DNA from 2 places in the Paenibacillus sp. NPDC093718 genome. Region 2 is predicted to be linked to the other one. Evidence: a T-box and tRNA genes for the amino acid it is inferred to sense, from the RefSeq annotation. Region 2 holds a T-box; the other holds one or more tRNA genes.

Region 1 (24,842 bases), on a different contig from region 2:
AAGCTTCCACAGCCTATTTCCTTCCAGCTTCCCGATTTTAACAGCGAACGGAGCCGATATACGCACCGCTCCTCGGCACGATACCAGCATGCAGCCATTCACACTCTCCTCCTCCCACGCCCAAAAGCCCAGCTCATGTGATCGGACATGAGCTGGGCTTTCTTTGCACTACTACGAGATGCCCCCCAAGAGGCTGCACACCTCTTCCCCGCTCAGGTGCGTATATCGGTGGAGGAGCAACGCGTTCGCCTTTAAAATCGGGAAGCTTCCTCAGCCTATTCCATATCCTAGCTTCCCGATTTTAACAGCGACCGGAACCGATATACGCACCATCCCACAGCACGATAACGGAGTGTGCAGCCCTATGCCGCGTCCCCTCAAACTAATGCAAAAAAGCCCAGTTCCCACAAAAGCAGGAGCCGGGCTTTCTCTTATTTCAATTATTTGCGCTTCAAGTTGTAGAACGACTTCAAGCCGTTGTATTGAGCAAGCTCGCCCAATTGGTCTTCGATGCGAAGCAATTGGTTGTATTTCGCCACACGGTCCGTACGGGAAGGAGCACCCGTTTTGATCTGACCCGCGTTGGTAGCTACTGCGATATCAGCGATGGTGCTGTCCTCGGACTCACCGGAACGGTGGGAGATAACAGCCGTATATCCTGCACGTTTTGCCATTTCGATCGCATCGAACGTTTCAGTCAATGTACCGATTTGGTTTACTTTAATCAGGATGGAGTTACCGATGCCTTCGTTGATGCCTTTTTCCAGACGCTCGGTGTTGGTAACGAACAGATCGTCACCCACGAGTTGAATTTTGTTGCCCAATTTCTCGGTGAGCAATTTCCAACCTTCCCAATCGTCCTCGGAGCATCCGTCTTCGATGGTTACGATTGGGTATTTGTCTACCCAAGAAGCGAGCAGGTCAACGAATTCTGCTGGTGTGAAGGATTTGCCTTCTCCTTCCAGAACATACTTGCCATCTTTGAAGAACTCGGTCGAAGCAACGTCCATACCCAGCAATACATCTTCACCTGGCTTGTAGCCGGCTTTTTCGATCGCTTCGATGATGGAAGACAAGGCATCTTCGTTGGACGTGAAGTTAGGAGCGAAACCACCCTCGTCACCAACCGCTGTGTTCAGGCCTTTGCCCTTCAGAACGGATTTCAGGTTGTGGAAGATTTCAGCGCCCATGCGAAGCGCTTCTTTGAAGCTAGGTGCGCCAACAGGCAATACCATGAACTCTTGAACGTCAACGTTGTTGTCCGCGTGAGCGCCACCGTTAACGATGTTCATCATTGGTACCGGAAGTTGTTTTGCGTTGAATCCGCCAAGGTAAACATACAGCGGAAGATCCAATGCATCAGCAGCGGCGCGAGCTACAGCCATGGATACGGCCAGAATTGCGTTCGCACCCAACTTGCCTTTGTTCGGCGTACCGTCCAAAGCGATCATCAGCTTGTCGATGCCAAGCTGGTCCAGAGCGTCCATGCCAATCACTTCAGGCGCGATGATTTCGTTCACGTTCTCAACGGCTTTCAGAACGCCTTTGCCCAGGTAACGGGATTTGTCGTCGTCGCGAAGCTCAACGGCTTCGTGAACGCCAGTGGAAGCACCGGATGGAACGATCGCGCGACCGATTGCACCGGATTCCAGGTATACTTCAACCTCTACGGTTGGATTCCCGCGGGAGTCAAGGACTTCGCGTGCATATACATCAGAAATAATAGTCATGTGTATAGTCTCCTTTTAATGTTATGTTTATGTTCCATTATGAACTACTTATTTACGTGCTGCAATCATGGAGGTTCCCGTCATTTCGTCAGGCTTCGGCAGCCCCATCAGATCGAGAATCGTTGGCGCGATATCGGCCAGAATACCGCCTTCACGCAGCGTTACGTTCTCATCCGTTACGATGAACGGAACCGGGTTCGTAGTATGTGCGGTGAACGGACGTCCACTCTCGTCAAATACCATGTCGGCGTTCCCGTGGTCAGCGGTGATCAGAACTACCCCGCCTTTTGCCAAAACAGCCTCAACGACCTTGCCGACACACTCATCCGTAGTCTCAACGGCTTTAATCGTCGGCTCCAGCATACCGGAATGACCTACCATGTCCGGGTTGGCAAAGTTCAAAATGATCGCATCATGCTTATCTGCTTCGATTTCTCTCACGCAAGCATCCGCCACTTCATAGGCGCTCATCTCCGGTTTCAGATCGTAGGTCGCCACTTTCGGCGAGTTGATCAGTACGCGCGTTTCGCCAGGAAGCTCAACATCGCGTCCACCGCTGAAGAAGAATGTCACGTGCGGGTACTTTTCAGTTTCCGCAATCCGAAGCTGCTTCTTGTTGTGCTGAACCAGCACTTCGCCGAGCGTGTTATCGAGATTCTTCGGTTTGTAGGCAACGAAGCCTTCCACCGTCTCGCTGAACAGCGTCAAGCATACAAAATGCAGGTTTTGCGGGAACTTCGGTCCACGCTCAAAACCACGGAAATCATTATTCGTAAATACCTGGGACAGCTGAATCGCACGGTCAGGGCGGTAGTTCAGGAAGATAACGGAATCTCCGCTCTCCACCAGACTAACCGGCTCGCCTTCACCATTCACAATCACGGTCGGTTCTACGAATTCATCGTAAACCGATTTCTCGTAAGATTCGATGATGGCTTTCAGCGGATCCGTATATTTAGGTCCTTCGCCATACACCATGGCACGGTAAGCCTTCTCGACGCGATCCCAACGCTTGTCGCGGTCCATCGCATAATAACGACCGGAAAGCGTAGCGATTTGGCCAACGCCCACTTCTTCAATCTTCGCAATCAGATCCTTAACGAACTGCTTGCCGCTGTCCGGTGCCACGTCGCGTCCATCCATGAAGCCATGGATGTATACGTCATGGAAATCTTCCTTCTTGCAAAGATCCAGCATGGCAAACATATGCTCAATATGACTGTGAACGCCGCCGTCGGATACCAGCCCGTACAGATGCAGCTTCTTGTTGTTGTTCTTGGCAGCGCGAACGGCTTCCACCAGCGTTTCGTTCTCGAAGAATTCTCCTTCGCGAATCGACTTCGTGATACGGGTCAAATCCTGATACACGATCCGGCCTGCGCCGATGTTCAAGTGACCCACTTCGGAGTTCCCCATTTGACCTTCCGGCAAGCCTACGGCTTCACCGCAAGCAGTCAACGTGGTGTTCGGATATTGCTTCAAATACCGGTCGTAGTTAGGCTTGTTCGCTTGAGCGACCGCATTGCCCACCTCGGTGTTGCGAAGCCCGAAACCGTCCATGATGATCAGAGCTACGGGTTTTGGAGCAGACATTTACTTCGCCCCCTCAACGAGTGCGATGTAGGAAGCCGGTTGTAGACTAGCACCACCAACGAGCGCGCCGTCGATGTCGCTTTGTCCCATATACTCCGCTACATTTTCAGGCTTCACGCTGCCGCCGTATTGAATGCGAACTTGCTCTGCAACGGTTTCGCCGTACAGGCCTTTAACGAGTTCACGAATATAAGCGATGACTTCGTTTGCATCCTCTGCCGTAGAGGATTTGCCCGTTCCGATCGCCCAGATTGGCTCGTAAGCAATAACGACATGAACCGCTTGATCAGCAGGAACACCTGCGAACGCTGCTTCCGTTTGTACTTTGCACACGTCTTTGGTTTGGCCGGCTTCGCGTTCTTCCAGCTTCTCGCCGACGCATACGATCGGAAGAAGACCATGGCGGAATGCCGCATGTACCTTCTTGTTCACGATCTCATCGGTTTCAGCAAAATACTGACGGCGCTCGGAATGTCCAATAATGACGTAGTCCACGCCCAGGTCTTTCAGCATCAAGCCGCTGATTTCACCCGTAAAGGCGCCATTGTCTTCAAAATGAAGATTTTGTGCACCGATTTTGATGTTCGTGCCCTTGACCGCTTCAACCAATGCAGGAAGATTGGTAAATGGCGCGCAAATCACGCTTTCCACGCCTTCTACTTCCGCTTTGCCTTTCACATCTTCAATAAATGAAGTTGCTTCCGGAACGGTTTTGAACATTTTCCAGTTACCAGCTATGATAGGTGTTCTCACACGATTCACTCCTTTATTCCCCCGAACAATCGGGGTCCAAACTTCATCCACTTCTATCCAATATAGTGCCTATTTCTATTTGTCGTTCAGTGCCACAACACCAGGAAGTGCTTTGCCTTCCATGAACTCAAGAGATGCACCGCCGCCTGTCGAGATGTGATTCATCTTGTCGGCAAGGCCGAATTTCTCTGCAGCTGCAGCCGAGTCGCCGCCGCCGATAATCGTGTAAGCTTCCGTATCCGCACAAGCTTGTGCCACTTCACGAGTACCGTTGCTGAACGGAGCGATTTCGAATACGCCCATAGGGCCGTTCCACACGACAAGCTTGGAGTTCTTGATCACTTCTGCATACTTGGCGCGAGTCTTAGGACCGATGTCAACGCCTTCCCAATCGGCAGGAATGCCGTCGATATCAACGACCTTGGTATTCGCGTCTGCGCTGAACTCGTCCGTTACGACGATATCTTCCGGCAGGTAGAAGTTTTTGCCCAGCTCTTTAGCTTTCTCGATGAAACCGAGTGCAACGTCAAGCTTCTCTTTATCAAGCAGAGATTGACCGATTTCATGGCCTTGAGCTTTGAAGAACGTATAAGCAAGTCCACCGCCTATGATGACATTGTCAGCAAGCGTAAGCAGGTTGTCGATCACGTCGATTTTGTCCTTAACCTTCGATCCACCGATGATGGCGGTAAAAGGACGGTCCGGATTCGAAAGGGCTTTGCCGAGAACGGACAGCTCTTTCTCCATCAACAATCCCGATACAGCCGGAAGATGATGAGCGATACCTTCTGTCGAAGCGTGCGCACGGTGAGCAGCACCAAACGCGTCATTCACGAACAGATCGGCCAGTTCGGCGAATTGCTTCGCAAGTTCCGGATCATTCTTCTCTTCACCAGCGTAAAAACGAACATTTTCAAGCACGAGCACATCGCCGTTTTGCAGCTTCTCGACTTGAGCTTTAACGGCTTCTCCTACGGCTTCATCCGCTTTGGCTACCGGTTTGCCGAGCAGCTCGGACAGACGCTGACTTGCCGGAGTCAGGCGCAAAGATTCAACGACCTCTCCTTTTGGACGACCCATGTGGCTGGCCAGGATGACTTTCGCTCCTTGCTCTACCAGATATTTAATGGTCGGCAAAGTCTCGCGAATACGAGTGTCGTCTGTAATTTTACCATCTTCGAGCGGTACATTGAAATCGACACGGACAAACACCCGTTTGCCGCTTACTTCTACATCACGTACACTTTTCTTGTTCATCTCCACGTTCCTCCTAAGAAAACTATTCTCCTCACCGACAGCATGCAGTTGCTCTCGTTTCTCTCTCTATCGCTAACCAGCGCCCGGATCTTATCTATTCTTCCCAGTGCTCTGGCATGAAAGCAAGGAAAAACCATGAACCAAAGAGGAGACCCGTGAAACGGAACTCCTCTTCGATTGTATGGCTAGATCAATTACAGACCTTTGCTTGCGATGTAAGCAGCGAGGTCAACGACACGGTTGGAGTAGCCCCACTCGTTGTCATACCAAGAAACAACTTTCACCATGTTGTCGCCAACTACCATAGTGGAGAGCGAATCGATAGTGGAAGAAGCTGGGTCGCCATTGTAGTCGCTGGATACAAGCGGCTCTTCGGAGTAGTTCAAGATGCCTTTCAGCGGGCCTTCAGCAGCTGCTTTCAGAGCACCGTTTACATCTTCAAGGGTTACGTTTTGGGACAGCTCAACTACGAGGTCCGTTACAGAAACGTTCTTCGTAGGTACACGCATTGCCATACCGTTCAATTTGCCTTTCAATTGTGGCAGAACGAGGCTAACCGCTTTAGCAGCACCAGTTGTGGATGGAATGATGTTTTCAGCAGCTGCACGAGCACGACGCAGATCTTTGTGCGGAAGATCGAGCACTTGCTGGTCATTCGTGTAGGAGTGAACCGTAGTCATCATACCCTTAACGATACCGAATTTCTCGTCAAGAACTTTTGCGAAAGGAGCCAAGCAGTTTGTTGTACAAGAAGCGTTGGAGATTACAGTATGGTTAGCTGCATCGTATTTGTCTTCGTTAACGCCCATAACGATGGTGATATCTTCATCAGTTGCTGGAGCGGAGATGATAACTTTCTTAGCGCCGCCTTTCAAGTGAGCGGAAGCTTTGTCTTTCGCTGTGAAAATACCAGTGGATTCTACAACGATTTCAACGCCGTGCTCAGCCCAAGGCAATGCTTCAGGGTTACGCTCAGCGAATACTTTCACTTCACGGCCGTTTACAACGAGTGCGCCTTCTTTAGCTTCAACTGTTGCATTAAGTCTTCCGTGAGTTGTGTCATATTTCAAAAGGTGTGCCAGCGTGCTTACGTCCGTCAAATCGTTGATTGCCACGATTTCAACTTCGCTGTTGTTCAGCGCAGCGCGGAACACATTACGTCCAATACGTCCAAAACCGTTAATACCTACTTTAACCATGAGTAGTTCCCTCCATATTTGTAAAATTTATATATTCAAGATTGGCCGTTAAGCCAATCAAGACAACAATAATGAAAAATCAGGTGTGTACGCCCGTGGATTCAAATACCGGCGTCAATCTCCTTCTCGACTTCCAGTGCCGCGGCTTCATCGGTAACGAGAATATCCTCATGTCCGAATTTCAGCACCGCGTGAATCGCCTTGCCCTTGCCTTGACCCCCAGCAATGCCGATGATCGTTTCTGTCCGCATAATATCCTCAAGCCGCAGCCCGAGAGTAAGCATTTTGTGGACAACTTCACCATCTTCACTGAAGTAGTAGCCGAAGGATTCCGCAATCGCGCCATCTGCCTGCAAGTTCTGAATAGAGTTTTCATCCAGTTTGCGCCTTCTTGCCATCTCCATGGCATCTCCGATGCCGTGAATAATGACGCGGCAGCGCCTGATCACATCCACGATCTCCTGGATATGCTGATCCTGCACCAGAGACTGATAGGCATCCTCGCTTAGCAGATCCGGTACGTGAAGCAATCGGTACTCAGCCCCAACGCGCTTTGCCATCTTGGAAGCAATGGTGTTCGCTTGAATCTCCATGCTCTCCCCAAGACCGCCCCGCGCCGGCACAAACCAAGTGCTTGTCAGCGGTTCGCCGCCTGGCAAAGAGGACATCTGCTCGGCCACTTCGGCGAGCGTGGAGCCGCCAGTTACGGCAATCGTATCTCCATCCTGGACAAAGCTTAGCAGCGTTCTTGCTCCGGCCCGGCCAAGCTCGCGTTTGACTTCCGGAGATGACTCGCTGTCACCGGGAATAATGACCACTTTACGAAGCCCGTAAGCCTGACGAATCTTCTCTTCCAGTTCAACCAGTCCGAATAACTCATTCATGACCGGCTCCAGCTCCTCCAGCAAGCATATCCCTGAGCTGCTGATGCGCATGCCAAGCGTTTCAATCTCGATCAGCCCCTGCGCTTTCAGAAGATCAGTCTCTGCTCTGAGAACACGCTCGGTCATCGAGAGTGATGAAGCCAATGTCCTTCGGCCAACAATTCCGGACAACTTGATCTGATGAAGGATGGTATACCTTCGTTTAAGAGTGTCCATCAGATCCGGCAGAAGCTGCTCTTGTATTTCTAATAGGTTACGCATGCATTCCACTCCTGCAAACTTCGTCTCGGCTCTCCTCTACCTGGTCGTAAAATGTCCCAGTTAAACTTTTTAAGTCCCACCTTATTCTAACCAATAATTATGCCGGTTGCAAGTGTCCGAAAGTATATTTCTCTGCCCCGGGCATTCTTATACATTATGGCCAAGTACTGGCTCGTCTATATAATAGGAACAAAGTTTTGTCTGCTATTGTATTTTTTCAATAGATGCGGTATAATCAACTTCGTTGCTAATTTTTTAGATATCAGAAAGTATAAACTTCTCGGAGCCAGCTTCCTGATATCGCAAGAAAAACTACCGCTAAACGCGGTCTGTCTTCTTTGAATGTACGTCGTTAGACATTTTTCTTATGCGCCCGTGGTCCAATGGATATGACGTAGGCCTCCGGAGCCTGAGATCGAGGTTCGATTCCTCGCGGGCGCGCCATTATAACTTTTATTCTCTATACTGATTACCCTAAAGCGCCCATGACGGCTCTTTTTTTTACCCAATAGTTTGACTATCTTTGACTTTTTGATTTAAATTGTTTATCATGTGGGTAATACGGTAACAGTATTTATATGAGGTACTTAAGAGGAGGTTTTCCACGTGAGTTTTATACCTATGGTCGTTGAACAAAGCAACCGCGGTGAGCGGGCGTACGACATCTATTCCAGATTGCTGAAAGACCGCATTATCTTCCTCGGCTCCGACGTAAATGACGTGGTCGCCAATTCCATCATTGCCCAAATGCTGTTCTTGTCGGCTGAGGATCCTGAGAAGGATATTCATCTTTACATCAACAGTCCTGGCGGTTCCATTACCGCAGGTATGGCGATATTCGATACGATGCAGTTCATTAAGCCGGACGTTTCGACGATCTGTGTCGGGATGGCTGCTTCCATGGGCGCATTCCTGCTCAACGCAGGCGCTAAAGGCAAACGTTACGGACTGCCTAACAGCGAGATTATGATTCACCAGCCGCTCGGCGGCGCACAAGGTCAAGCCACGGATATTGAGATCCGTGCTCGCCGCATTCTCAAAATGCGCGACAAGCTGAACCGCATCCTCTCCGATCGCACTGGCCAACCGCTGGAGCGCATTGAGAAGGATACCGATCGTGACTACTTCATGACGGCTGACGAAGCCAAAGAATACGGTCTGATTGATCAAGTATTAGAGAATACACCACCGCAAGGCTTATAAAAGAAATGAAGTAAAGGGCAGGCGCCGTTATCCGGTGCCTGCCCTTTCTTATCCTCTGAAGGGGAAACTCATGAAAACTTCGAGTGCTAAATAGTGAGAGTATCCCCTCCGGTCGCTGTTGAAATCGGGAAACTTGAATGAATGGATAGGGAGGTTTCCCGATTTCAAAGGCGAACGCGTTGCTCCTCCAAGGATACTCTCACTTCGGTACGATTTTTTCTATAAAACATAAAGACGGAAAGGACATCCCCCTCCTAAAAGGCCTGCCTTTACTTGTGAGGAGGGAATAGAGGAAGGCCGTGCAGGCTTCCTTTGCAAGGGTAATTGGGTACGTAAGGCCTAATGATGCGCCACCCTCACTGCTTTCACAAACAGGGTGACATCGATAACGCCTAGGGCGACTTGTGACCTTTACCGTACGGCTTGCTTGCCTCAGACCACGCATCGTGCGCATGGTGTACAAGCTAAACAAGTTATCATCGAGAGGACTATGTTAATCAGAGAATGCCTAAAACAGCAATTCCTAAGGATCACATATCCGTCCGTATTCGAAGGCAAGCCTCTCGATAAACGCAAAAAATCCCCTGACCGCAGGAAACGGGAGTACACGCTCCACGCTCACGTAATCAGGGGATTTTTCGCAACTGGTTCCAGTACAGTGTTACATCAGGACAACATCATGTTTCTAGACAAGCTATAGGATGAAAATAAATGATTGCAGTTTACACAAACCGCTTACCGTATACTCTTACTTCCACTCTTTCAGCTTCAGTTCAAACTCCGGAAATCCATAAGCATATGCGGTGTACTCATAAAGCTGGAAGTACAGCACCACAGCGTTATCCTTCACATAAAAATCAGCATCCGCTGGCACGCCTTCAAATCCGCCGAGGTAGCCCCCTTCTTTTTTCAGCTTGTTCAGCACAAGGTTGTTCAGCTTCTGTTTGTTCTTGCCCTGCATGTTGATGAAATCGCCCAGCTTCATTTGCTTGCCATCCTTCAAGGAGAACGTGAAGCTTTTACGGAAGGTCATGCCATGGGCACCGCCGGTGTACGAATAATCGTATGCCGTAATGCTCAGAATGTCGTTCTGGTTGTAATGGACCACGAAGTCACCACTGAATTCGTAAGGGAAACTGGATTCCGATGGCGGGAATTCCTCAGCATTCCCTTCGGCACCGGTGATTACGCCGGACGCATTTTCTTTCAGCACTTTGTTGATTTCGGCTTGGACCTCCGCATTATCGAGTCCGCTGATTACAGGATAGTTCACAACGGCTTCCACGCCCTGAATCTTTTTCTTCAGCGTAGCCGATTTGATCGTAATGTCGTTCTGTTTCTTCTGTGTCATGCTGAGTGTTTTCGAGGAAGGATTCCATTGCCCCTGAACGCCCATGTATTCGCTGATCGTTTTGAATGGCACATACAGACGACCATTGATGATCTGTCCGCCAGGCTCGCCGGCATACGAACCATTCACCAGAATACCGATTTCAGTTGAATCATATACGACAGCGCTCAGTTTGTTATAACCGTTACCTAGTGTATACGTACGGTTTTTTACATCATATTTAAGAGGCATCCCCAGGCCGTCCCGCAGAGCGGTTGCCGGCACATAAGTTACCCCGCGCAGCACGAGACCTTTCTGTGACAGGGTCTTGCCATTCCATTTCAGTACGACTTCATTCTTCGACGATTTTTGGCTGGCGGAAACGGGTGCCTTAGCGGCGCTTGCATCGATGACCTGTCCGCTCAAACCCAGACCGCCAAGCAGGACGCTAGTTGCAATTAATGATGCACATACACGTAATTTAGGATTCATATCAGAATTCCACCTTTGTTAAATTAAGTTTCCGTTTAGTTGTTAATCTATTACCCTTAATCATTATAAGGAAAGCTTTCAATGTATTGGTAACAAAGTCAATGACAATTTTGATTCCAGGCCGTAGGACCTATACGTTCATCTAATCTTTCTGCATGAATGCTTTTACGCTTAGAAATACACCAAACAAGAGAGCGCATGTACTCATAAACAACAAGACTTCGCTTACCTGGACTGTATAACTTAATAGAAATAATCCGATACCGACAAGCGCACTGTGAATACTCAATAACAGCAGATGCAGCGCGCTTTTCCTGAAGATGCTCAGAAACAACACCGCTGCTGCGCCGGCAACGATTTCTGCAATAACCAACAAGCCCATCACATCGCTTAAGCCGCTTTCTCCTTTTCCTGATTAAACGCATAGAAACTTGGTTTAAGTCATTTGCGCCTCCTTTATATAAACAACGAAACGGCCCCCGAAGTTGTGGTTTGATTCGTATAAATCGGCTATTTCTTCCTATTCCAGGACTTAGGACCTAATCTTCAGAAACATAAAAAGAGCCTGCCCCAATGGGACAGACTCTTTTTATTACAAAAATATGAAAATGTAAGCCCTATAATTAACGACCGCTCTTCAGTTCGGTCCATAAACGATCATAGATGGAGAGCGAGTCACCGACATTATCGAGCCACTCGGTACGGCCTAGCTCTTCATCTGTCAGGTTGATCATCGTATTGGCGCGGTATTCCTCGCTATGGAATTCCATCGCTTTGGTGTTCGGATTGCTGTATCCGATAAATTCATAGTTTTTGGCGCTGACCTCAGGCTCCATCATGAAATTGATGAATTTCTCGGCCAGCTCTTTATTCTTGGCACCCTTAGGAATCGCGTAGTTATCAGAGAAGATGGTAGCCCCTTCTTCTGGCACGACATACGCCACATCCGGATTCTCCGCTGCAATAAAGGCCGCATCTCCGGACCAGACCGTAGCAATCCAGCCTTCTTCTTGGATCATCTTCTGCTTGATGTTATCCGTATCAAACGCTAGCACATTCGGCAGCAGGTTCTTCAGCTCATCCGCAGCTGCGGTGATATCTGCTTCATCTGTGCTGCTGTTGGACTTTCCTTGCTTCTTAAGCGCCATGCCGATCATTTCACGGTTGTCGTCCAGAAGCAGGACTTTACCCTTGTATTCCGGGTTCCAGAGATCTTCCCAGCTGTTGATCTCATCCTTCACATACTTCTTGTTATATGCAATTCCCGTTACACCGGATGTGTAGACAATCGAATATTTATTGCCCGGGTCATAAGAAGGATCTTTGAAAGTATCCGTAAGATTGACGAAGTTCGGGATATTATTCATATCAAGCGGCTCAAGCAGCTCCGATTCAATCATCGTTTTGACCATATAATCGGATGGCTGAATGAGGTCATACCCACTGCCGCCAGCCTTAATTTTAGCCAGCAGGTCTTCATTGTTTGCGTAATTATCGTAGGTTACCTTCACGTCGAACTTCTCTTCGAAGTCCTTCAGCACCTCGGGATCAAAGTTATCCGCCCAGCTGTAAATGTGAAGCGTCTCCTTATCCGATCCGCAGCCGGCCAAGAGTCCTACAGACAATACCGCAACCATGCCTGCCGTCAGCAGGCGGGTCCATCTTGATTTTTTCAATTCAATATCTCCTCTCTTTCCACTTCCATGTTTAGATCGGTAATGTTTTATGTTTCTTTTCCCCGTTGCCGCGGTTAAGAATATATTGCGCTAACAGAATCAGCGTGATGCTGACCAAAATGAGCAGCGTACACAGCGCGTTAATCTCTGGCGAGATGCCGCGCTTCACTTGAGCGTAAATATAGATCGGCAGCGTTGTTGAGCTGGGGCCGGCAACAAAAAAGCTGACCATAAAGTCATCCAATGACAGCGTAAAGGCAATCAAGGCGCCGGAGATAATGCCCGGTGCAATCTGCGGCAATGTAACATGCCGGAACGTCTGCCAAGGCGTAGCGCCCAAATCCTGGGCCGCCTCATCCAGCTGTTTGCCCATGCCCGACAGTCTGGCCGTCACTACGACATACACATACGACAGACTGAACGTAATATGGGCGATGATCACCGTCGTCTTGCCAAGCGGTATATTCAGCTGACTGAACAATACCAGCAGCGACAGCCCCATAATAATATCCGGGATAATGACCGGAAGGTACAGCAGCCCGTTCATGCCGCTGCGTCCTCGGCGTCCCAGGTTCCGAAGCGAGAGCGCCGCCGCAGTTCCGAGGAGGGTAGAAACGATCGTCGATATGACCGCCACCGTCAAACTGTTCATCAGCGCTTCCATCACATGCCGGTTCTCGAATAGCGACACATACCAATCCAATGTAAATCCTTCCCAGTTGCCGCTAAGCCGCGTGTTGTTAAATGAATAGATGATGATCATGATGATCGGTACATAGATGAAAGCCATCATAAGGAAAGAGTGAATCCCAAGCAGCGGGTGATTCTTCTTCTTCACTTATCTCCCCTCCCCTACGCGTTGATGCCGGGCTTGCATCGCCCGGTTAAAGAGCAGGATCAGCACCAGGGACGTAATCACAAAGATCACCGACAACGCCGCTCCAAAGGGCCAGTTGCGCGCACCCAGGAACTGCTGCTGAATGATATTACTGATCATGGAGGACTTCGCGCCTCCCAAAATATCCGTAACTACAAACATCCCGGAAGTCGAGACATAGACCAGAACCGCTCCCGTCATGATGCCGGATTTGCTCTGCGGCAAGGTAATGTGCCGGAATGCTTTCCACCTGGAAGCGCCCAGATCGCTGGCCGCATCCAGAAGGCGCTTGTCCATCTGCTCCAGGGCCACGTAAATCGGCAGAACCATGAAGGGGATGAAGTTATACACCATCCCGAGCAGTACGGCGCCGTACGTATACAGCATCTGAATCGGCTCGTCGATCCATCCCATCCACAGCAGCAGGCTGTTCACCACGCCTTGGGTCCGAAGCAGCAGGACCCAGGCATAGGTGCGGATCAGAAAGTTAATCCAGAACGGAACCGTGATCAGAATTAATCCCCAGGTTTGGATACGCGGGGAAGCGTTGGCTATATAATAGGCCAAAGGATAGCTGACTAACAAGCAGATCACCGTAGTCAGCAGCGACAGTACCAAGGTATCCCAGTAGATCCCCAAATATAATGGATCAAAGAAGGTCTTGTATCCTTCCAGACTGAAGGAAAACACGACGTTCCCCAGCGAATCCCGCGAGAGAAAGGAGATGCCGACCACGATTAGCATCGGAACGATCAGGAACAGGGATAACCACAGCAGGACCGGAGTCAATAGGAACCTTGATTTCCTCATGATCCGATGATCACCTCATCTTTGGCGTTCCAGTTCACCCCAACCCGTTCGCCAACCTCCCATGGCTGATCATCCGAGATATCGAGAGCAATCATGACCTTCATCGGCTCATCATCCAATTGGACCAGCAGTTTATGAACGCTGCCGAGGTACTGCACATCCTCAATCACACCGCTCTTCTTGGCACCCGATTCCCGCTGGGGAATGAGTTTCTCCGGCCGCACGGCAAAGAGACCCTCTGGCGAGGAAAAAACGTTATTCTCCCCTACAAACGTAGCGGCAAACAGCGTTTGCGGTCTTGCATAAATCTCGCGCGGCGTACCGATTTGCTCTACCCGTCCATGGTTCATGATGACGATCCGATCGGAGAGCATCATGGCTTCCTCTTGGTCGTGCGTTACATATACAAACGTTATCCCGAGCGTCCGCTGCAAATGCTTGAGCTCGGACTGCAGATTCTTCCGCAGCTGCAGATCCAGTGCGCCAAGCGGTTCATCCAGCAGCAGCACCTTCGGTTTGTTGGCAATGGCGCGGGCGATGGCCACGCGCTGCTGCTGTCCACCGGACAGCTGGTGCGGGAAGCGTTCCCGCAGGGCGGTCAGCTGCGTCATGGCAACGGCTTCGTCCACCCGCTCCATGATGAGTTGACGCGGCATTTTTTTCATTTTCAACCCAAAGGCGATATTATCTTCTACGGTCATATGCGGAAACAGAGCATAGTGTTGGAATACCAGATTCAAATCCCGCTTGTTCGCAGGCATTTCCGTCACATTCTGATCCGCCAGCCAGACCTGTCCTTTGGTTGGCTGTTCGAATCCTGCTATCATTCGGAGAATCGTCGTTTTGCCGCAGCCGCTGGGGCCCAGCAAAGTCAGGAATTCCCCTTCTTTAATGGAGAGCGACAGCGGATGCACGACCGCTTGTCCCTGAAAATGCTTCTCGATCTGGACAAGTTCAATCACATGCATCAACCCCTTCTTCAAAATGTGACCTGTTCCATGTGTACATTCCTGCTAACCAGTATGCACAAAAACGTTCCCCACTAAGAAGAAACGGTCCTACTGCCTGTTGTGCTCAGGTTGGCAGAATCCGTTTCTTAAAGGTGGGGGCGGCTAGAAGTCTCTACTAAGAAAAAAAAGCCATATCCATGGGTATGGCTGTAACGTTCAGATCAAAGTTCAGTTTTTCGCATATTCACTATACCTCGTTTTCCCCCTATACACAACACTTTTCTGTGTATTTCGACAGGGGAAGGGACGGATGTGGGCCCTGATTATGGTATTTCATTTTTCGAAAAAGGATACACAAAAAACCGTCCACCCGATAAGATCCGGATGAACGGTTTTCAGTATTCCAAGTCAAAAGCGCTACTATTTCAGCTCATATTGCACGTACAGCTGCGTCGAGATTTTGATCTCGCCCGGCTTCACGGAGGTGTTGGCGCCCGCGTCCGCTGCAACGGATTGTGCTTCCATTGCCATTTTTTCGAGACCATAGATGGTATCTACACCAACGGAACCTTCCACAATGTTCAGCACGATGCCCAGCTGGCGCTTGGAGGCTTTTGCCATCGCCTGAGCTTTCAGGTCTGCATTCGCCATCGCCTTATCAATCACTTGAGCCTCAAACGCATCGCGGTTCTCAACTGAGAAACGGGCATTTCCAATGGAATTGGCGCCGGCATCGGATGCTGCATCAAGCAAATCGCCGACTTTGTTCAAGTCGCGAAGAGTAACTTCTAAGGAATGATAGGCGCTGTAATTCTTCACTTTACGTCCATTATCATCGGAATACGTATAGTTAGGTTGTACATAGAACTGTTCGGTTTTGATATCCTTGTCATCGATTTTCCATGTTTCTTTCAACAGCTTCGTAATTTTATCCATTTTCTGTGCGTTGCTCTTCTGTGCGGATTTTGCGGTTTCCGCATATGATTCAGCCCCGATGGAAAGATATACGATATCTGGCTTCACCGAGATCTCGCCTTTACCGAGTACGGTCAGAAGGTTTTGCTGTGCTGCCTCCGCCGCATGCACCTCGGTTGCCCCGCTCAATCCTACTAAAGCCGTGCTTCCAGTCAACAGTGCACCTGCAATCATGATGGAACCTACTTGTTTGACCCATCTTTTCATTATCGTCAGCCTCCTTCAATATTGGCATCGCTGCCATGCTTGCCTTACCCTTCTAACGTGAGGGCATTGGTAAATGTTGCATCCGGAACAGAGGGTTTTGAAATTTTTCTTCAACTTATTTTAATACCCCTGTTAATTGGTATATCTAGGCATGATTGGCTGATTAGCAAAATAAGATACCCAATGAAGAAGACGGCAACTGTTTAATAAGGAAGCCTTAATGGGTAACTAACTTACATCGGTGTTTAAAAAGAGGAGGTCACTATGAAATCATTCCGGATGTTATACGCGTTCATGTCACTGCTGATACTCATGGCAGCGGGCATGCCATACGGGGCGGCAAGCGCCGCGGCAGAGCCAGCCTCCGGTAAAACCTATCAGATCGGAACGGACATTACGTTTGCCCCGTTTGAATTCCAGGATGCAAGCGGCAAATTTGTCGGTATCGACATGGATCTGCTGGATGCGATCGCAAAAGACCAAAATTTCAAATATGAGATCAAGCCGCTCGGCTTCAATGCGGCGGTTCAGGCGCTGGAAGCCAATCAGGTCGATGGAGTCATTGCCGGCATGAGCATCACGGAAGAGCGGAAGCAGAAATTCGACTTCTCCGATCCTTATTTTGAATCAGGTGTGGTCATGGCCATTCGCCAGGATCAGGAGTCTATCAAAGGGTATGAAGATTTAAAAGGGAAAAAGGTCGCCGTCAAAACGGGTACGGAGGGCTACAGCTTCGCGGAATCCATATCCTCCAAGTACGGATTCACCATCGTGCCTTTTGACGATTCGGCCCAGATGTATGACGACGTCAGGACCGGCAATTCCGTTGCCTGTTTTGACGACTTCCCCGTGCTTGCATACGGAGTCGAGCAGAACAATGGACTGAAGATCGTTACGGATATGGAGCCAGGTGCCTCTTACGGATTTGCCGTCGGCAAGGGACGGAACCAGGAGCTTCTGGAGAAATTCAATGCCGGCTTGATCAACCTGAAGGCCAGCGGAGAGTACGATCGCATTAAGGCAAAATACATTGGCGAAAATGCCGTGGGCGCGGCGGATCAAAGCCGCTGGGAACTGATCGTGGAGTCGCTGCCTTCGCTGCTGAAGGGCCTTGGCAATACGCTGCTGTTGACCATCGTATCGCTGTTCTTCGCGTTTTTCCTAGGGTTGATATTCGGTTTTATGAAGGTCGGACGCAATAAATGGCTCCGAGGCATCGCAACTGTATTCGTGGATATTTTCCGCGGCATACCGCTGCTGGTCCTTGCCTTCTTCATCTACTTCGGTATTCCGCAAGCGCTCGGGTTCACGATGTCACCGATCGTGGCAGCTGTCCTGACACTCAGCCTGAATGCCGGTGCCTATGTCACGGAAATTATCAGGGGCGGTATCCAATCCATTGACCCTGGACAGCTGGAGGCTGCCCGTTCGCTCGGTCTGCCATACCGCAAAGCCATGATGAAAATCATCATTCCCCAGGCGATTAAGGTCATGATCCCGACCTTTATTAACCAGCTGGTGATCACGCTCAAGGATACGTCGATCCTGTCGGTAATCGGCCTGGTCGAGCTGACCCAATCCGGGAAAATCATCATCGCAAGAACATTCGCTTCGTTTGATATTTGGCTCGTGGTCGCCATCATGTATCTGGTCGTGATTACCATTCTGACCAAAATTTCGGGCCGTCTGGAAGGGAAGGTGCGTCATGGATAAAATCCGCGTAGAAGGACTGAAGAAGAATTTTGGCACGAACGAGGTGCTGAAGGGAATTAACATGCAGGTTCAGGAAGGCGAGGTTGTCTGTGTCATCGGGCCCTCGGGCTCCGGCAAAAGCACCTTCCTGCGATGTATCAACAGACTGGAGGACATTACGGCAGGCAGGGTGTTCGTGCATGACAAGGATATCAATGACCCTAAAACGGACATCAATAAGGCACGTGAAAACATCGGCATGGTGTTCCAGCACTTTAATCTGTTTCCCCACTTCAATGTGCTGAAGAACATCACATTTGCCCCGGTCGAGCTGGGCAAGCAGAGCGCGTCCGAGGCGCGTGCCTCGGGGCTGAAGCTGCTGGAGCAAGTAGGACTCTCCGATAAGGCGGAGGCCTTCCCCAGCCAGCTGTCAGGCGGACAGAAGCAGCGTGTCGCGATCGCCCGGGCCTTGGCGATGAATCCGGACATCATGCTGTTTGACGAGCCGACATCGGCGCTGGACCCGGAGATGGTCGGCGAAGTGCTCGGCGTCATGAAGGATCTGGCGCGCGAGGGCATGACGATGATGATCGTCACGCACGAGATGGGCTTTGCCCGCGAGGTTGCGGACCGGGTGATCTTCATGGATGGCGGGTATATCGTAGAGGAAGGCCCACCGGAGGAAGTGTTCGGCAGACCGAAGCATGAGCGTACGATCAGCTTTTTGGAGAAGGTGCTGTAAAAGTGCAGCTAACCTACCTTAGCCAACCGCTGCCGTGTGGCTGCACGCACCTTGCGGGTTGTTCACTGTGAGCGCACTGCTCACAGTGCGCACAGTGCGTGGCCGAGGTGCGTCGACGCTGATCAGCTTGCAGCAGCCATTTCCGTGGGGGAGAGGCACGCGGTAAACACGGTGCGTGGGACTCGGAATGTGCTTGGATGGCTTTCGACCATATTCATGCAGCAACCAGTGACCCTATTATCCGGCCAGCCTATTAGCTGGAAACTAACCCGTTATCGTACGGCTAACAATGGCATGTGCACGTTATCGTACGGCTATATAATGGCATGTGCACGTTATCGTACGGCTATATAATGGCATCTGCATATTGTCGTACAGCGTGATCACCAGCCATGTAATGGCATCTGCATGTTATCGTACGGCCATATAATGGCATCTGCAGATTGTTGTACAGCGCTATCGCCAGCCATGTAATGGCATCTGCATATTGTCGTACAGCGTGATCGCCAGCTATGTAATGGCATCTGCATGCTATCGTACAGCGTTATCGCCAGTTATGTAATGGCATCTGCATGCTATCGTACAGCGTTATCGCCAGCTATGTAATGGCATCTGCATGCTATCGTACAGCGTTATCGCCAGCTATGTAATGGCATCTGCATGCTATCGTACAGCGTTATCGCCAGCCATGTAATGGCATCTGCATTATATTATTTAGAGCCGACTGCAATGGTCGTGCTATGGCTGCATTGCACCTGTTTTAGTGGAGCTAACGGACCGAGAGTACCTTATTAGGGGGGAAATGGAGCTTTTCCGAAGACTATCGGACTAAGGATCCGTTATTCCTTCCAAAAGACCGCATTTACCTATACAAATCCTAAAATAACGGATCTGGTGTCCGTTATTTTAGTTTACGGTGCTTCATTTGGCAAATAAGGTCCTTGGTGTCCGTTACATTCGCAAGATTACCGAGGGAAATGCTTTATGTCCAACCCTCACCGCACAATCACTACTTCGTATTCAGTGGTCGCTTATAAGGCACCTTCACGGTAAATGTCGAGCCCTTCCCAAGCTCGGATTGGACCATTATTTTACCTTGATGAATATCGACAATCCGCTTCACGATCGATAATCCAAGCCCGCTGCCGCCCGCAGCGCGATTACGCGATTTGTCCGCTTTGTAGAAACGTTCGAATATATGCAGCTGGTCCGACTCCGACATCCCGACCCCCGTATCCGTCATCGTAACCTCGGCTCCGTCTTCCCCTGCTTTCAGCACGATGGTGATCATACCGCCTTCCGGCGTGAATTTGATGCTGTTGTGCAGCAAGTTGGTCCACACTTGACTCAGCAGATCCTCTGTGGCCTCAATCTCTACCTTAGCGAGATCCAGATCCACCTGAATCCGTTTCGCCAGCCACTGCGGCTCATGCGCCAAGACGACCGCACGCAGCTGCCCGTCGAGCCGGTAGCGCGCCATTTCGAATGCAGGCTGCTCTCCTTCCAGGGATGACAGCTTCAACAGATTGTCACTCAGCTGCGACAGACGGCGGCCCTCTCCTTCGATAATCTCCAGGTAACGGGCTCTCTTCTCTTCCGTGAGACGCGGATTTCGGAGCGCTCGGGCAAACCCCCGAATCGAAGTGAGCGGGGATTGAATTTCATGGGACACATTGGAGATGAAATCCTGACGCATGGTCTCCATCCGCCCCAATTCGTCGGCCATGTCGTTAATGCTGCTGGCGATCATCTTGAACTCCCCGCGCCATTCCTGTTCGTCCATCTTCACACTGAAGTCTCCCTGCGATATCCGGCGCATGGCATCCGTAATGGAATTCAGCATGGCCATTTGCCGATGCTTGAAGAACATGCCCACGACCAGCATGAATAGGAAGAAGATGATGACGCCAACAAACAAGTTGATCAGCTGAATGACATAATCCCAACGCGGCGTTCCCGTCCAGGTGTAAATAAACCGCGTCACATAGGTCGCCGCCGTCCAAGACGCGCCCAAGACCGCAAAGATCAAGATGGTCTGAAGCGTTTCCCGAACGATCTTCCACAATATTTTGTGCGTTTTCTTCATTAACCTTCACCTGCCTCCAGGCGGTAACCTAGACCACGCACCGTCCGAATCCTGAACCGGTATTTCTCCTCCGGGAACCGCTCCCGTAACCGATTCACGTGGACGTCCAGTGTCCGTTCGTTCCCTTCAAAGTCATATCCCCATATATCTTCGATCAGCCGGTCGCGCGGCAACGTGCTCCCCGGATAACTGGCCAGCTTGAAGAGCAGCTCGAACTCTTTCAGCGGCAGGGTAAAAGCCTCATCACCCGCCTTGACCTCATAGGTTCTGCGGTTCATCTGCAGCTTGCCGATGGTCACCGTCTGCGATGCGGCTACCTGATACCGCTTCAGCAGCGCTTTGACGCGCACAACGAGCTCCGCTGGTTCGAAGGGCTTCACCAGATAATCGTCGGTACCCAACTCAAAACCCTTCACGATCTGCCTCGTTTCCCCTTTTGCCGTCAGCATCAGCACCGGAATACCGGTGTTCCTCCGGATCTCCCTGCATAGCTCCCATCCGTCCATATTCGGCATCATGATATCCATCACGACCAGATCGACGGATGTCTGATCCATGACGGACAAGGCCTCGACGCCATCCGAGGCTTCGAATACCCCTTCCATCCCCGCTTCCTCCAGAAACACCTTTATGAGTTCGCGGATATTCGGGTCGTCGTCCACTACCAATATTTTTGCCATGGTGGCCATCCCTTCTTCCCCAGCATTTCAAGGCGCCCTTAGGCCTCAATCGTTTCATTCATCTGCAGCTGCTGCACGGCAAACTCTCTGTACATGTCATGCTGCTCAATCAATTCATCATGCGTTCCCCGTCCGGTTACCGTTCCTTTTTCAATGAAAATAATCTGATCTGCTCCTACAACCGTGGATAACCGGTGCGCAATAATAATCGTCGTCCGGCCAGCCATCAGGTTCTTGAGCGCCTTCTGCACTTCAATCTCGGAACGGCTGTCCAGACTGGAGGTGGCTTCGTCCAGCATCAGAATCTTCGGATCCCGCAGCAAGGCTCTGGCGATCGCAATCCGCTGCCGCTGACCGCCGGAGAGCTTCACGCCCCTCTCGCCCACATCCGTATCAAAACCATGCGGCAGCTCGTCGATAAATCCATCTGCATAGGCCATTTCTGCCGCTCTTCGGATCTCCCCATCGCTCACTTCCCGGTCCATCCCATAACATAAGTTGTCGCGAATGGTTCCCGCGATCATTGGACTATCCTGTGAGACATAACCAATCAACCCGCGCCATGAGCGTAAAGAGAACGAATCGATCGCCGTCTTACCCAATCGGATCTGTCCTTTTTGCGGAAGGTAAAAACGCTCCAGCATGGAGAACAGCGTCGTCTTGCCTCCGCCACTCGGTCCAACCACTGCCGTGACCGTGCCCGGCTCCATCTGAAAGCTGATGTCATGCAGCACCAGCTCATCCGGCTTGTAGCCAAACGAAAGATTCTCGATGGACACCCGCTGATTCGCGTTCACCACATCGCTACCTTCCGAAATGGACTCTTCCTCTGCATCCAGTGTTTCCAATATTCGCTCCGTTGCTCCTTTGGCCTTCTGAAACTGGGTAAAAAACGTCGTTAACTGCGTCATCGGCATCACGATCTGAATCAGATACAGGATAAACGCAACCAGCTCGCCGGCGGTCAATGCCCCTGTGGATACCTGAAGTCCGCCATACCCGATGACTACCACCAGCAGCATCATCAACACGAAAGACATCAGCGGCGCGATCCAGGCGGATACCACACCTTCCTTGATCCCGAAATTCAGCAGATTGGTGATCCCTTTATGCCCATTCTCATACTCTCTGTCCTCAGCGTTAGAAGCTTTCACCAAACGAATCTCCGACAGCACCTGACTGATATTCGCCGTAAACGTAGCCGTCTCATCCTGCATGCCAAGCGATATTTTATACATTTTCTTGCCAAGCGGCACAAGAATCAGCGCTGCAATCGGAATGACGATAAACATGGTCAACGTCATTTTCCAGTTTAAATAGAGGAGCACCCCAATGGAACCGACAATGGAGATAATCCCGCTGAAAAATCCGGCCACATGGTCAGATATGAGACTTTTGATCACTCCTGTATCATTCGTCATCCGGCTGACCGATTCCCCTGAACGGTTATGATCGAAGTAGCGGATCGGCAGCACCAGCAGCTTTTTCCACAGCCGTTCCCTAAGGGCGGCCACCATCCTCTGTCCCGTATAACTCAGCAAGAAGATCGAAACCCCGGCAGCTATCGTCTGCACCACAAATGCGATCCCAAGTCCGATGATATGGGAACGGTTCATATCCGTTAAGGAGAAGCCATCCACCAGGCTCTTTGTAAACATCGGAATGACTAGCCCGACCAGGGTTGATACCACATTCAGCAAGATGGCTCCAATCAGCAGCAGCATCGGCGGTTTCGTTTCTTTTAATAGCAGGAAGAAGGCCTGCGAACCTGCTTTGCTGCTGCCGGCCGGCCTTTCCTGAGCTATTTCCTGTATAGAAGTATGGTCCGTTTCTCTCATCGTTTACTCTTCCCTTCCATCCTTGTTTATTGTCTGTAAGGAAAGAATAGTTCAACAAGTTAAACTGAAGTTAAACGAAGGCTTACTTCTAGGGAAACAACCGAAAATAACTCCACCAAGTGGAGCCTAAGCTACGAGGCTTATTCCAAATACTTTGCGGGGACACCATAGAATCTAATATGTTGAAAAAGAGCGGATTTCTCCGCCCCTTCTCGAAATTGATCCATATGTACGCACGAAAACCAAGCGAGAATCCAGCAACGGAAGACCTTGATAGCAAAAAAAGCCTTGCAGTAACAAGACTTTTCTTAAACTTCAATCACGGTGACCCTTATTGGTTCTCGAGTTCCTCTTTGCTCACCAAGTTCACGAGTGAAGTAACCGCTTGCTCCGCGTCGGCTCCCTCAGCACTAATGTAAACTTCCGTACCAGAGCTGATCGCAAGGCTCATAATTCCCATGATACTTTTGGCATTAACTTTTTTATCATCTTTTTCAACGAAGATTTCAGATGAGTATTTATTCGCTTCCTGAACGAACAGCGCGGCCGGTCTGGCGTGAAGACCCGTCTTTAACCGAACGACTACCGGGTGCTTTGTCATGAAAATTACCCCCTATCTAATAAATCTGCTGCATTGAAAGCGCGATTGACATTTTATAATATTATACCATTTTACCATACAGGACACTAGAAGAAAAAATTCTTACCCATTCCGAATCTTTTCGGCCAATTCGTCGATTTTGCGCAGGCGGTGATTAACGCCGGATTTACTGACGGTTCCTTTAAGAAGCTCGCCGACTTCCTTCAGATTCATGTCCGGATGAGCCAGTCGAATTTCAGCCACTTCCCCCAGTTTATCGGGCAAATTCTCAAGACCCACTTCCTTTTGGAGCAGCTTAATGTTCTCAATCTGACGGACGGCAGCGCCGATCGTTTTGTTCAGGTTGGCGGTCTCGCAGTTTACGATCCGGTTCACCGAATTCCGCATATCCCGCATAATCCGGACATCCTCGAACTTGAATAATGCCTGGTGGGCACCGATCAGATTAAGGAACTCGATAATTTTCTCGCCTTCCTTAATGTAGAAGATAAAGCCTTTCTTCCGCTCGATGCAGCGTGCGTTCAGATGAAATTCATTCGCCAGATCCACCAGGGACTGGCAGTGCTCTTCATACATTGAGGCAATTTCCAGATGGTATGAAGACCCCTCCGGATTGTTCACGGATCCGCCAGCCATAAAGGCACCGCGCAAATAGGCGCGTTTACAGCAATTTTTGCGAACGATTTGTTCATCAATCCGCGATTGAAACAGAAAGCCCTCGGAAACGATGCGCAGTTCTTTAAGTATCTCCTGAACCTGGGCGGGAATACGAACGATATACACGTTATTCTTCTTCAAACGCATTTTTTTACGCACCAAAAGTTCGGTATGTGCCTGGAAATGCCTCTTAATTAAGGAATAAATACGTCTTGCAATCGCGGCATTTTCCGTTGAAATATCCAGGATTACCTTTTTGTTCGAAAGCTGAACAGAACCGTTCATCCGAATGAGCGCGGACAGCTCGGCTTTTTCACAGCAGTTCTGGCTTTCGATCATTGTCAGTTCT
Region 2 (7,915 bases):
GAGCATAACCTTCGAGAGGACTACATCGCAGTCGGCCTGAAAGGCCGCATCCATTCTGGGTCACAATGGGCATATGAACTCCATATTCGGTTCCAAAACATCCCCCACAGAACACAAACTCTAACGGACCGTAGGTTCGTTATTTCTGATAAAACGGCCCTATTTAGAATTTAACGGACACCACAGCCGTTATTTAGCTATTTCATAGGCAAATTACCCTCATTTTTCATAAATAACGGACTTCAGGTCCGTTACCAAACCTGTAAGAGCGTTTTCCAAGCAAATAACGGCCCCTGAGTCCGTTAAAACAACGCATACCCGCCACTTGCTCTGTAGCTTCTACAAACAGTCCTGCCTATCGCCAAGCACTGACCCGCTCCGATTTTTTCACGAAAATGGAAGACAATGCTCTCGCTCGCGCGGTCAGAAGTATTTTCCTTCCTTCGGGCGTGCGAGTATAGACCAGTTCGGCAGGACCGATATGCTTGCGCCACAGCTGGGCAAACCGTTCCGCGTGTTCTTTTCGCCGACCGATTTCCTCCGGCACGGCATGGTAATCCCGTTTCTTCACAAACCAGCTTCGCGATTCACGGTATAGAAGATAACGCGGGTTATCGATCGGGTCCAGCACCTGCTGCAGCGAATCCAAAAAGAGTGTTTTTTCCTGAGTGGTTCCGTCCCTCAGCCAACATGTGACGGTTCCTCCCTCTTCCTCCGCTTTCAATCGATGAATACTTGGCACAGATTCGACCAGCTTCATATCGAACAGAGCCGTATAAACGACGAGACCAACCTCACGGATACTTCGCTCCAGCGACTGATGCCGCGCCAGCATTTTGATAGCTTTATATACCCATGGACTTGATACGAGTAAGGCAACGGCAACCGGGATTAGTATAATGAACCAGGCCGGCGCGTCCGATTGGAACAAACGCGGAGACGTTAACGTCTCGCTGAAGGCGCCCAATCCCAGACCAACGGCGAATAGGAGTACGGCTTTCACCGTATGAGAAAACACGACAGGCCTAGGGATGCTCTCTCGATCCGCCGTCAGTTCTTCCGTCATGGAGCTGTGAAGGGCAATCGCCGAATCCCAACGCCCCTTCAGAAGATGCCGCTGCATCGCACGCTCCAATGTGTCGCGGTTATAATTCTTAATGCTATCTGCGGTATGCCTTTTTCGAAGATCAAGGCCCATGCGCTCCAAGCCCGACTCTATGGTCTGGTGCGAGATCGATAAACCTACGAGAGATCGAAATCTTCGGGCAAGCGAGCCCAAATCTTCGCCGCCGTCGCTCTTGGCTGTATCTATGCAGGCCAGATGCCAGATCGCTCCGGTCTTATCGGGATTCCCGCGCTGCGCGCGAATCGCCCGCCCTCTCATCTGATTGGACAGCATGAACGAACCGACATATGAGGCCATGACCAAGGAATTGATTCCGGGGGCATCCCACCCCTCACCCAGAAGAGCCGCCGTACCAACCAGCACCCGGATTTCTCCCTCCGAGAACACTTCCGTTATGATTGCGACGATAGCCGAGCGATTCGAATCACGTACATCAATCGTTACATAGCGGCTGTCATGCACAAGGGGGCGCTCCGATAAGTGAAGACCTCGCCGATCGGCACAAACCCTAGCTGTAGGAATAGCCTTTGCCGGCAGCACAACAAAAGAGCCTGTCAGAATTCCGATAGGCAGTTCATGCTCGCTCTGCGAACTGTTTTTCTCAGGTTGCTGCCTTCTAATTAACTCGAAAATAGGGACAACGCCGAGTCGATGAAGCGGCTTCTCGTCAGCTGCATCCTTCGGCAGGTCCTCCTTACGGATATAATCGGTCAAAATCACCATCCGCAAGTTCTCCCCCAGCATGGAACGCTCGAAATCAAGAATACGGCCGATGCCGTGCAATTTCGAAACGCTCTGAACCAGCATTTTGTCAAATGCCGGCGTAGAACGCATATAAACCCTCCGGCGTTCAATCATGCCCATTCGGCTGAGCCTCTTCTGCAAACCCTTTAACTCCGGCAGCTCACGATCCATATGCGGATCTTTATACAGCATGCCGCTAAGCAGTTCCTCCAACCACTCTTCCGAAAAATCGGGCGTTTCCTTCTCCTTCATTCCGAGCAGCTTCACCGCTTCCTTCCAGATAGGCTGATTGGCGGCACGCAGATACAGCACCATGCTGGAGTAATACTCGGGCGAGGATAATATTTCTTCGGTATACGTCTCGGATTGCCCAATCCAAGGATGATTGACAATCAAATCCGCCAGGAACTTATCCCGGACCAGCTCGTCCTTAACCTGCGCTGCCTGCAGCCGAAACTCCCGGAGTTTAGCTGCCTCCTCTTGAGTAGGCGTGGTCAAACTTATGTAATCCTGATGCGGGCACAACTCACCATGACGGACCAGCTCCGGGACGCTAATCTCTTCGTCGATGGGACCGCAAAGCTCGATATACCGCTGCCTTTCCCTTGGATTAACATCATATGGCGGTGTGGCAGTAAGGGCAATCTTCGTCGGCTGGCCCAACATTTCGCACAGCTGCATAGCACTTTGCCACCAAGACATCCGGAGATGATGCGCCTCGTCAAAAATGACTGTATGATAGCCCCGTCGCTTCAACAACTCCAAGGTTTCTTGAGCCTCTGTACCGTTCGTGATATCATCCTCGCTATCTATCACCTCCGCCTCAGAAGCTTCCATGACCATTTCGGGATCCCTGTTGTTCTCATCTTCAACCTGATGCGCATGCTCTATCTCCGCCGTGCCTTTCTTCCTCACAGAGGTTTGCTCCCCAGCAGTACTAAGCAGGCTATGAAGGGCTTGATAGGTCGTAATCGTTACCAATGCCGGTCGCTTGAGCGAGGTAGAGATCCATTCGGGCTGTTCTTGATCGTCTAGGAATAATTCCACGAATCGGCTCGCCCATTGCTGCTTGATGGTGAGTGTGGGGGCCAGGATGATCGTCGGCCGGTTAATGCGCAGCATGATTTCCAGTCCAAGAACGGTCTTCCCCGAACCCGGCGGCGCCACCAAATGCAGATGCCGATTCTTCAGATGATGCTCCAGCCCATGAAGCACCCTTTTCTGATAGGAGCGCCACGGATAACGAAACGACAGATTACTCGGAAAAAACTTCATGAATTCCTCCAGTTTAGATGCACCTCTTTCTTCATCGGAATGTATAAGAAAAACGTCTATCGATCACGTCCACAGAAGACAGACCGCACATAAAGGATGCTCTTCTTGCAATTATCGCTTGGGTTCAGCTGCGCTGAAAACTTAAAAATTCGATAATCTAAAAAAATGATCCATGACCTTACTGTAATTCCATGTGAATAAGGGGAAACGGCTTCCCGGAGCCGTCCAGCTCGGAGCGGCCGATTTGCACGAAGCCGTATTTTTTATAAAAAGCATGAGCCATGGGGTTCTGTTCATTCACATCGACTTGCAGCCTCCACCCCTTTAGCTGTTCGGCATGCCGGATCAGTTTCGTTCCCGTGCCTAAGCCGTGATGGAGGGGATCCACAAACAGCATTTCGATTTTGGCGCCATCCAGCCCCATAAATCCAATCGGTTCCTGTTGGGTATTCAAGCAGACCCAGATCTCTACGGCTCTCAGCGCTCCGTTTTGCATCATCTCATAATAAAACCGGATATCTTCCTCCGTCAGGAAATCATGCGTTTGGGATACGGCACGAAGCCAGATTTCCACCAGCCGATCATGATACTCTTCTGCATAAGGCGCTATATGTAACATCATGCTTCATCCAGTCCCTTCCAAATCATTCGATCTCATCGATATTCATGATATTGTGTAAATCGCTCTATACTATTATAGTGGAATCCGGTACATTAATCAGAGACTTTATCTTTGTCAGGAAGGAGAGAACAACATGCCGTTATGGCTTGTATACGCATTGCTGTCGGCGGTCACGGCAGCTCTTGTCGCCATTTTCGGAAAAATAGGCCTGCAAAACATCGATGCCAATTCGGCAACGGCCATCCGCTCTGTCATTATGGCCCTGTTTCTGCTGGGAGTCGTGGGGGTTCAGGGCAAATTCTCGGAACTCGGTGACATTCTGGTTCAGAAGAAAGCATTAAGCTTCATTGTGCTCAGCGGCATTGCGGGGGCATTGTCCTGGCTGTTTTATTTTCTTGCATTGAAATACGGCAAAGTATCGCAGGTAGGACCTATCGATAAATTGAGCGTGGTCATCGCGGTCATTCTGGCCATTGTGTTTCTTGGTGAAAAGATATCCTGGATTAACGCAGCCGGCGTTGCACTCATTGCCGTTGGCGCTCTTCTGGTTGCCGTTAAATAAGCTTCTACATAAAACCGCTGCTCAGCGGCTTTTTGTTCGTTCGTTTATTGCTGAAACCTATCAATATTATCGCATTTATATATTTCTAATTATAAGTTAAACATGTCACAATGAGGATAATTCATGGGTGAAGGGGTGTTGTTATGTCAGAGCAAGTATGGAAAGCTTACGATTATGATCGGCAGTTATCGTTTGTCTCGGCTTATGGAAAAGGAGTCGTAGAGCTTCTTGCGCCTCAACCCGGAGAACGAATTCTCGACTTGGGCTGCGGGACCGGTGATTTGGCATATGAAATATCCGCTTCGGGTGCATACGTAACCGGCATGGATGATTCGGCCGAAATGATTGAGCGCGCCAAAAGCAAATACCCCGGGCTTTCGTTTCTGACCGGAGACGGCGAGAACTTCGAAACCGAAACGCCGTATGATGCCGTCTTCTCCAATGCCGCCCTGCATTGGATGAAGGATGCTGGTGGTGTGGTACGCTCCATCTATGGCGCACTCAAGCCCGGTGGCCGATTCGTGGCGGAGTTTGGAGGCAAGGGGAATATCGACGGAATTTACCAAGCCTTGAAAACGGTGTTCGCCGACCATTATGGAATGGATGCCGACACCCGAAATCCGTGGTATTTTCCCAGCTTGGGCCAGTATACGACCTTGCTTGAATCCTATGGGTTCCGGGTGCATATCGCCCATCACTTCGACCGTCCCACGAAGCTGCCTGAGGGCAAGGATGGCGTGAAGTATTGGCTGCTGCATTTTGGCGATCGTTTCTTCGCTGGATTCTCGGCTGAAGAGAAGGACGCAGCAATTGCCCGCATCAGCCAAGCTGCCCAGGCGACGCTTTGGCATGAGGATGCATTTTATGGAGATTACAGGCGCCTGCGAGTCTTTGCAGAGAAGGTTTCATAATTTTAGGGTTGATTTTCTAAATAGAATGGTTAATAATATGAAAAACTTGAACATGTTGATTTTCGTTGATTGGGAGAGTAACTGCACTTGACTTTAGTCCAAGCGAGCCGGAAGAGTGGAAACCGGTACAAAGTCGGCGGTGAAACGGACCCAGGAGATGGTCTTCCGAAATGAAATATTGTAGGAAGCCCCGGCTTACACCGTTATCGTATCAAGGTGGTTAAACCCTTTCGGTTTAACAACAAGAGTGGTACCGCGAGCACAAGTCCTCGTCTCTTTAGGAGATGAGGGCTTTTTTGATTTTTCTGACGTATTTTTTTTATTTTTCAAAGGGGGATTTAACGTGTTAAGTCATTTGATTACTTCGAGCCTTCAACAAGCTGTAAACCAGGTGTGTGAAGATATGGGCGTCCAACTGCCCGATTCTACTCCAATCCGGATTGAGCAGCCTGCCAGCATGGAGCATGGGGACTATGCCACCAACATTGCGATGCAGCTAGCGAAGCTGCTTCGAAAGGCTCCGCTGCAAATTGCCGAGCTGATTCAAGCCGAGCTTGAGCAGGATACGACCTATAAACAGCTTGTCTATGCCACGGAGATTGTTGCCCCAGGTTTTATGAATCTGCGTATCGATTGGGAATATTGGGCTGGACATCACTTTGAATTGCCTCCGGCAACGAACGAGAAGATTGTCATTGAGCATACTTCCATCAATCCGAACAAATCCGCTCATATCGGCCATCTAAGAAACTCCTGTATCGGAGATACGCTGGTCAGGCTGATGAGGAAGCTTGGTTACGAGGTGGAGGTTCATAACTATATCGACGACCTTGGCAATCAACTGGCAGATACGGTGGTCGGGATGCTCCACACGCCGCTGTCAAAGGAACATGCCCGGTTCGGCGATTACTGCTGGGACGTGTATTCAAGTACCAATAAGGCCTACGAAAGGGAGCCCGGGCTGGTTCAGCATCGGACCGAGGTTCTGCACGCACTGGAAGAGGGTAACCAGAATCTGTCCTGGATCGGACTGCTCGTTGCCGAGAGAATTGTCAAAGAGCATCTTGAAGAAATGAAGCAGTTCGGCATTGACTATGATCTGCTCGTTTGGGAGAGCAGCATTGTCAGAGAGGGGTTCTGGGCGTCCGCTTTCGAGCTGTTGAAGAACACGCCGCTCTTCCATCAGGAAACCGAGGGCAAACTTGCAGGCTGCTGGGTGCTCAAGCAAACAGGAACGGAAGCCGTGGACGATCCGGAGTCAGACCACAGTATGGATAAAGTGCTCGTGCGCTCCAATGGCATCCTGACTTACACCGCCAAAGACATCGCTTATCACCTGTGGAAATACGGTGTGCTCTCCAACGATTTTGTATATAAAAAATTCACAAACGAGGTTTGGACGACGAGCACTCATGGCGAGCAGCTCTCTTTCGGCAAAGCAGACATGGTCATCAACGTCATTGATTACAGGCAGCAGTACCCGCAGGCGATGGTGAAGCAGGCGCTGGAAAGCTTGGGATTCCATAAAGAGGCCGACAAGCTCCGTCATGTCAGCTACGGCGTCGTTTCGTTAAGCCCTTCTGCCGCCTCGGATCTCGGCATCGATACTTCCGACGGGAAAGGATCCTACGCGATGTCCGGACGTCAGGGGATCGGAATTAAAATCACAGAGCTTATCTATCAAGTAGCCAAGGTCATCGAAGACACCCGTTCCGATAAAAACGGTTTATCCAGTCATACGATCGCAGCCGCCTCCATCCGTTACTATCTGCTTCGCTTTGCACTGCAAACCGAGGTGGTGTTCGATCTGAAGCAGGCCACTGAAATATCAGGAAATACGGGGGTATACCTGCTCTACTCCTACGCGCGTGCACTCAGCGTGCTCAATAAAGCGCAAGAAGCAGGTGTTTCGCCGTCGGTACCTGCCCGGTTCCCTGCCATGGAAAAAGCGGAGCATGCGCTCCTTCGCCATATCAGCACCTGGCATGATACCCTGTACGCCGCTGGCCGGGATCTATCTCCAAGCGCCATCTGCAACTTTACTTATGAGCTGTGCTCCTTGTTCAACAATTTTTATTCGGCATGCCCAATTCTGAAATCGGCGGATGAAGTGCTACAGTTCCGTGTGTGGCTCACTTCCTTATTTAAAAACACTCTTGGAGAAGCACTGGACGTACTGGGACTGCCCACGCCAAGCCGGATGTAAATCTCCCTCTAAGAGATTAACCAATGACGCTGTACTAAAAAAAGCCACCGTACGATTCATGTTGAATACGTACGGTGGCTATCCTATATTATTGCAATCCTCTGACGGTCAGTCTGACCTGGACGGCATCTGCTGAAGGCTCTTCCTGCAGGGTCCAGTTGACGGCCAGCGCTTCCTTCAAGCGAGCGACCTGCTCTTCCTGGAGCTTCAGCCCCTCAATAATACCTTCACCTACACTAAAATCGGACTCTGAGCTGATGCGGAAGGCTTCCTCCAGCCAGATCTTTAACCCGTTGCGGGTATTAAACGTAATTTTGTACCCCTCGCTCACGGCCTTGGCTAGATCTTCCCCATGTTCTTTTGCATAAGAGAACAATTCCTCATAGTGAAAATGACCATTGTTCGCGACTTGGAATCTCTCTACCTCACCCGAGCGAACAGCCTCCAGCAGTTCGGGAGTAGTTAGCCC

The links. The T-box of region 2 lies ahead of ACQKPA_RS18060 (arginine--tRNA ligase). A T-box ahead of a tRNA ligase gene usually reads a tRNA of that ligase, here a tRNA-Arg.
Region 1: it has a tRNA-Arg gene. The T-box ahead of ACQKPA_RS18060 (arginine--tRNA ligase) is inferred to sense a tRNA for this amino acid. The anticodon was not compared.

Annotation. Positions count from the first base shown of each region.
Region 1 is NZ_JBNNUS010000015.1:26,649-51,490, forward strand. Features, by position in the region: gene eno (phosphopyruvate hydratase) at 441-1,730, opposite strand; gene gpmI (2,3-bisphosphoglycerate-independent phosphoglycerate mutase) at 1,779-3,323, opposite strand; gene tpiA (triose-phosphate isomerase) at 3,324-4,076, opposite strand; gene ACQKPA_RS30085 (phosphoglycerate kinase) at 4,152-5,333, opposite strand; gene gap (type I glyceraldehyde-3-phosphate dehydrogenase) at 5,528-6,532, opposite strand; gene ACQKPA_RS30095 (sugar-binding transcriptional regulator) at 6,634-7,677, opposite strand; tRNA gene ACQKPA_RS30100 (tRNA-Arg) at 8,047-8,121, shown strand; gene clpP (ATP-dependent Clp endopeptidase proteolytic subunit ClpP) at 8,284-8,880, shown strand; gene ACQKPA_RS30110 (PdaC/SigV domain-containing protein) at 9,629-10,702, opposite strand; gene ACQKPA_RS30115 (hypothetical protein) at 10,845-11,084, opposite strand; gene ACQKPA_RS30120 (ABC transporter substrate-binding protein) at 11,326-12,378, opposite strand; gene ACQKPA_RS30125 (ABC transporter permease) at 12,410-13,171, opposite strand; gene ACQKPA_RS30130 (ABC transporter permease) at 13,217-14,065, opposite strand; gene ACQKPA_RS30135 (ABC transporter ATP-binding protein) at 14,062-15,033, opposite strand; gene ACQKPA_RS30140 (SIMPL domain-containing protein) at 15,436-16,197, opposite strand; gene ACQKPA_RS30145 (amino acid ABC transporter substrate-binding protein/permease) at 16,522-17,910, shown strand; gene ACQKPA_RS30150 (amino acid ABC transporter ATP-binding protein) at 17,903-18,631, shown strand; gene ACQKPA_RS30155 (sensor histidine kinase) at 19,641-20,717, opposite strand; gene ACQKPA_RS30160 (response regulator transcription factor) at 20,717-21,397, opposite strand; gene ACQKPA_RS30165 (ABC transporter ATP-binding protein) at 21,436-23,235, opposite strand; gene ACQKPA_RS30170 (HPr family phosphocarrier protein) at 23,567-23,836, opposite strand; gene whiA (DNA-binding protein WhiA) at 23,939-24,842, opposite strand, start outside.
Region 2 is NZ_JBNNUS010000005.1:509,672-517,586, reverse strand. Features, by position in the region: gene ACQKPA_RS18080 (DEAD/DEAH box helicase family protein) at 356-3,145, opposite strand; gene ACQKPA_RS18075 (acetyltransferase) at 3,324-3,767, opposite strand; gene ACQKPA_RS18070 (EamA family transporter) at 3,901-4,329, shown strand; gene ACQKPA_RS18065 (class I SAM-dependent methyltransferase) at 4,473-5,240, shown strand; T-box leader at 5,297-5,520, shown strand; gene ACQKPA_RS18060 (arginine--tRNA ligase) at 5,584-7,446, shown strand; gene ACQKPA_RS18055 (hypothetical protein) at 7,535-7,915, opposite strand, start outside.